2 regions of the Pseudoalteromonas sp. SG45-2 genome follow, and region 1 is predicted to be linked to the other one. Evidence: riboswitches for the same ligand, from Rfam matches in the RefSeq annotation. Region 1 holds a riboswitch; the other holds the start of a gene.

Region 1 (3,171 bases):
GTTTTGCAAGTTCCCAGTTAAAAGTACGTTTAGCAACATTACGCAACTCTGCGCCCGTTTCTTCGTCTTCAGCGCTTAAGTAAGCAAAGTTAAGGTTGCTATCAAAACCAAAAAACTGCTGGGATAAGCTAAATTCAACCCCTTCGTAGCGTGCTTCATCAATATTAGCCAATGCAAAGTTTGCATCGTAATCAATCTTATCTTCTATATCGTTTCTAAATACTGCAATATCAACTTGCGCGATATCAAAATCTACACTCAAACCTAACTCACGGTTTACTGATTTTTCAGGTTGTAAATCAGGGTTACCATAAACTGGATAATATAAATCGTTAAATGTAGGAGCTTTAAAGCCAGTACTTTGGCTTATACGAAATGTTGCATCTTCAGATAAATGATAACCCGCAGCGGCGGTATACGTTGTTTCATCGCCAAATTGCTCGTCGTCATCTTGGCGAACAGTTAAATTAGCCAATACTTTATCTGCATCGTAGTAAGCACCTACAAACACGGCAAGTACATCTCGGCTGTCTTCAACAAATAGTTGCGAACTATGCGACACATCATCGTTGTACCAATTAATACCACCACTAATGTTAAGTTCATTAGATAACAGGTACTGGCCGTTATAATCAATTTGTGTACGTTTAGTTATAAAGGTACTTGTTGTTGGCCCAACTGAAAAATCAACATAAGTGTTATCTGAATCATCTGTTGAAAGCGCTAAATCAACACTATGTGTTTGGTTAGTGTAGTTTTTACTCCAACCTGCAGAAAGTTGATAGTTTTTAAAATCATCTCGTTCAATCGTACTGTCTGCTGGGCTAAAGCGACTGTCGTAATCTGCATAGCCTTCACTGTATTGGCCTAATAACTTAAAGTCGCCGTAATGTGCATCGGTGTAGTTTACTTTAAAACCAAGGTTTTTATTTTCATAACCATCTTCATCAGGTGCTACGCCTTGCAGTACATCAAAGTTATCTGTTTTTTCAAAGCCTGCGTTAAATGCTGTTGTTATATCATCTGATTTTACAGAGCCTGCAACTTGATAATTTTGATAAGAGTCAGAACCAAATGTAGCGCTTAGGGATAAGTTATCTGACTCACGCGTAATAATATTAATAACACCAGCGAGTGCATCAGAGCCATAAACAGCCGCGCGAGAGCCTTTAATAATTTCTATGCGTTCAATGCTATTTAGAGGAACATTATTTAATGCTTTTTGACCTAGTGTTGCTGAGCCTGTACGTACACCGTCAATTAAAATCAACGTATCGCCAGAGCCCGTACCACGAAGTGACACGCCTGTATTTTGACCAAAACCACCGTTTGGATTAACTTGAAAACCCACTCGCGTGCTTAAAAGTGTAGGTAAATCGCGTACGTTACTAGCTTCTATTTCAGCACGTTCAATAACATTTACACTCGCTAAAACGTCGTTAATTGATTGCTCAAACTTATTAGCTGTAACGGTTATTTTTTCAATTGATTGCTCTGCACCAGACACAGAAAATGAAAGCGCAGCAGAAATTGCAACGCCTAGAGTTGTTTTGTTTAACATGAGATCCCCTACCTTTGCCCACCGCAAAGATTTAAGTAAGTAAGATTGCATCAAGGCCGGTCTCCGGACTCAGTAAGCACATAAAAACATGCAATACTCTACCGTTGCGGGGGCAGTGTTGGGCTTGTAGTCATCATGAAAACGCACCAACTTCCCGATTATCCTGCTAAAAAAATCATTACATGAAGTGGCTAGCAAGCACCTTGAAAATATGCCGTCATTGTGAGCATTTTGTTTACAAATGTCAATGGACGTCTATATAGCTAAAAGCTATTTCAGTTCAGTGCTGTATTATTATAGCTTGAAGGAATACCGTACTTATCAAGTAGCTTCTGAAGTTGCATTTGTGTAGTAGGTAAATTTAATATTTCATCCATTTTGTGACTAGATATTTTATTTGATTGTGAGTTAATCAAAAAATGTGTTTCATACACTGCATCTGGTACGTCACTCTTAAATAGTAAATCCATATTTAAGATATTCTGCTTTTTAAAATACTGATAAGCAATACTGTTTAAAACCCCGACTTCAGCGCGCCTTAATAGCAGCATTTTAACTACATTGAATTCATCGATTGTAAGGCTTACCTGGTGCTCTTCTCTCAAGTATTCGGCATTTGTATTAAATCCTGCAAATTGATACGAGTACCCTAAAACCCCAACTTTGGTTAATTTGTCCAGATTGTCAAAATAAGTTTGCTCTGATGCATTCTCTTTGAGTGTATAAAGCTCGTTTTTGGTGATGGTATAAAATTCAGTTTTTTCAATATTTTTCTGCGTTTTTTTTGGCAACCATTGCATTGCCATTAAAAATAAAACGTCGAAGTTATTTTTTTCAACAGACAAAGTAAGCCTTTTTACAGGTAAAGAAATAAGTATAAAGTTAAATTCCTCCTGTGCGTCGTTTAAAATATTAATAAACTCAGGAGCAAAGCCCTGCTTTTTTTGCGCGTTAATAACAATCGGAAAGTAGCCATCTTCGACCAATACATCAATATCAACTGGCTTTGATAAGCTTGGCTTGGCAAATATAAGCAAAACAAATAACAGAAATAATTGATGGGGTCTCATTTTAATACCTTCTAGAGTGAAGTTTTTATTATATTCAATTAAATATAATAGCTTAAATATCAAAAAGTGGATTAATACATGCAGAACTACGAGAGGATAAGGTGGGAAAGTTGTAAAAAATTAAGTAGCTTTAATCTGTCTGCAAATATAGACAAATTAAAGCACTTTTATTAAAAACAGTTTATAAATTAGTCGCGAAAGTTTTTAAACTGAAAAGGCTGACCTAAATCGGCACTGCGTACTACCTGCATTGCTTCTTGAAGATCGTCACGCTTTTTACCTGTCACACGCACTTCTTCGCCTTGAATAGCGGCTTGTACTTTAACTTTTGAATCTTTAATGGCTTTAACCACTTTTTTGGCCATGTCTTTTTCGATACCTTGCTTTAACCCAACGTTACGAAATACATTTTTTCCTGCACGGCTAATATCTTGAAGTTCTAAACTAGCTACATCCATACCGCGCTTTGAAATTTTTCCCGCTAAAATATCGAACAACTGCATAACTTGAGAGTCAGCTTCTGCTTTAAGCTTAATTGTT
Region 2 (3,171 bases), on a different contig from region 1:
TGGTTTAAAAGGCGCAACCTTTACCCCACGCTTAGCAAACACCCTGCAAAGGGCAGCAACTAAAGTGCTTTTACCAGCATCTGATGTAGTGCCTTGCACCATTAAGGTTTTCATGGAATTACACCCTTCGCTTTCTAAAAAACAATAAACTCAAAAAGAACACGCTACCAATAGCTGCAGTAATAACACCTACGGGCAGTTCTTGGTTTTTCAGCAATGAGCGCGAAAGTACATCAACCCACACCATAAATGTACCGCCCACCAAGCTGGTTACCAGTAAGCCAGCGATGGTGCCTTGGGATATAAAAAAGCGCACAATATGCGGCACCATTAATCCTACAAACCCAATACCACCACACATAGCCACCAGCACAGCGGTAATTAATGAGCTTAAAACCAGCATAAGTATTCTAAAGCGCTGAACCCTCACACCTAATGTAATTGCGCTTTCATCGCCCAGTAACATAGCATTTAGCTGCCTTCTAAAGCTCAGCATTACAAACGTACACAATGTAATTACCAATAAAGGCAACCAAAGCGTAGCCCACTGCGCACGCGAAAAGCTGCCCAGTGTCCAAAATAAAATAGCGGCTACCGCCTGAGGGTCGCTCCAATAAAGCAGCAAGCTGGTAAATGCACTAAATAAAAACGACAGAGCAACACCAGCTAATAACATTGATTCTACCTGTGCACTTTGCTGCCTACCTGCAATAAGTATTAATAAACTCATGGCGAGTAAGCTACCCAGCAATGCTGCTGCCGATAACATAAAACCTGCGCTAATACCTGCTAATGCCATAAGTAACACCACCCCAAATGAAGCACCCGACGATATACCAAATAAGTAAGGATCGGCTAAAGGGTTGCGCGTTACCGTTTGTAAAATAAGCCCCGCAATTGCTAAGCCAGAGCCGGCTAAAAAGGCGAGTAATGTGCGTGGCATTCTTAGTTCAAAAATAATACGCGAATTAAAAGACGCATCATTTGAGAGCAAAAAACTATTAAGTACGTCTTGAAGTGAGGTCTCTGCTGCACCAAAACTAAGTGCTGCAAATAAACTAAATAAAGCAGCCGCAGCACTGATGAATAGCGCAAGTGAGTGGCGAGTATTAACTGCGCTCATATTATTCGTAACCATAAAAGTAAGTGATATGAGGGATGCTATTTCCCGACTTCGATATTTGCGGGTGATTATTTACTTGGGCGCAGACACCAAAAACGTCGCCTAGCATGTTTTCGGTTAATACCGCACTTGGCGTGCCTGTATGTGTAATTTCACCATTTTTAATAACCACTAGTTCATCGCACATTGCAGAAGCTAAGTTTAAATCATGAAACGATGCAAACACCGTTACACCCAACGATTTAGCAAGCTCCATTACCTGTATTTGGTATTTAACATCTAAATGGCTAGTTGGTTCGTCCATTATTAACAACTGAGGTTGCTGAACTATGGCGCGGGCTATCAAGGCACGTTGCTTTTCTCCACCCGAAAGTGACTCAAAGCTTTGATCGCTATGATCTGCCAACCCTACAGTGTTGATAGCTTGGGTAATTTTTTGTTTATCAATGTTAGTTACTGAGCTAAATAGCGATTTATGAGGCGTTAGCCCAAGTGCAATAACATCAAATACGCTTAAGTTAAATTGCGACGGGGTTTCTTGTAAAACAACCGCTACTTTTTTTGCGTACTCATCGCTTTTTAGCTGCCAAATATCGGTGTTGTTAAACTCTACAACGCCATCACTGGGTTTATTAAAACGATATAAACAACGCAATAAGCTCGATTTACCTGCGCCATTAGGTCCAATTAAACCAACAAATTTACCTGTGGTTATTTTAAGGTTTATTTTTTTGAGGATCGTTTTATTGCCAATACCCCACGATACGTTTTTAACGTTTAGTAATGGTATATTTAATGGCGTTTGAGTGTGCAATAGTCAGTCCTAGACGGGATTAAACTCACTAAAATGCGATAAAAATACTAATGCACTACAAGAAAAAATGAGTAAACCCGCTCGTTAAAAGAATTTATACCAATTGCACTAAATTAGTGATTTATTATAGCGACAAAGAAATAGCTTAATAACAAAGCGGAAATTATGACATATACTTGTTCTATATGAATAATTTTTAACGAAGTTAGTAAGTTATTTAATTCGCTAGAAAGATCATGTTTTTAATAAAATTGGTATTATACCATTTGTATCTGACTTAAAGCTTTGCGCTAATTACAGTTGCGGGAACAGTCGAGGACTCGCACCTCATTCCAAATGAAGCTCTATTATGGGCGGCTAAGTAAATAATTTAAAGCAAAAAAAACCGCACTCAAAAGAGCGCGGTTAAAAAGGGAGTGTTTTAACTAATTTAGCGAATAGTTAAAACTTGTATTCCATACCTAAGCCTACGTAGTCTTGGTCAACGTTGTTGTCCATGTCGAAGCTTGAGTAAAAGCCAAATACTTTAATGTTTTTATTTAATTTGTGATCAAGACCAACTGATATTGCTGACTTATCGTCGCTGTCGTCAAAGTCCATGTCTTGGTATTGTACTTTAAATGTGTTGTTACCCATGCTGTAAGCTGCATTTAATAGATAACCATCCGCTTCTGCGCTGCCGTCAACTTTTTCTTGTGTTTGGTACATTGCACCTAACTTAAAGTTTTCAACTTTACCTTGGATTGACGCGCGTACTACATCGTAGCCATTTACTTCACTATCGGCTGCGATAGAGGCATATACTGCGCTCTTTTTAAGTGCCACGTCACCGTAAGTAACCGCCATTGAGTAACCGTTATCAGCGTCTACATCATCTTCAGCTACAAAAGTAGCAAGTACTTTAAAACCTTCGTATGAGTTTGATGAATAACTAACAGTATTCCCTAAACGGTTTTCACCTTTAAATACATTTTTAATATCGCCTTCAAGGTCGTTAAACAAGTCTAACTTACCTTGAGATTGTTTAAGCGCAGTATCGTTACGACCAATAACCACTTGGCCAAACGCACCTTTTAAACCAACGTATTGGTTACGCGCAGAAATATTGTCGTCGTTATCGCCTTTTGAATCAGCATCAGACACATCAACTTGAAACTCAAACTTATATACCGCTTCTAAACTATCATTTATTTTTTCAGAACCTTTAACACCAAGACGAGATGCATTACTTTTT

The links. Region 1 has a riboswitch for cobalamin ahead of H5116_RS10435 (TonB-dependent receptor domain-containing protein). Riboswitches for the same ligand answer to the same signal wherever they lie in the genome.
Region 2: linked by a shared signal. The riboswitch ahead of H5116_RS18585 (ABC transporter ATP-binding protein) and the one ahead of H5116_RS10435 (TonB-dependent receptor domain-containing protein) in region 1 are both predicted to bind cobalamin.

Annotation. Positions count from the first base shown of each region.
Region 1 is NZ_JACJEO010000012.1:49,078-52,248, reverse strand. It holds gene H5116_RS10435 (TonB-dependent receptor domain-containing protein) at 1-1,561, opposite strand, end outside; cobalamin riboswitch at 1,598-1,782, opposite strand; gene H5116_RS10430 (transporter substrate-binding domain-containing protein) at 1,837-2,631, opposite strand; gene H5116_RS10425 (YajQ family cyclic di-GMP-binding protein) at 2,820-3,171, opposite strand, start outside.
Region 2 is NZ_JACJEO010000032.1:27,042-30,212, reverse strand. It holds gene H5116_RS18595 (cobyric acid synthase) at 1-114, opposite strand, end outside; gene H5116_RS18590 (iron ABC transporter permease) at 119-1,123, opposite strand; gene H5116_RS18585 (ABC transporter ATP-binding protein) at 1,125-1,937, opposite strand; cobalamin riboswitch at 2,183-2,317, opposite strand; gene H5116_RS18580 (porin) at 2,379-3,171, opposite strand, start outside.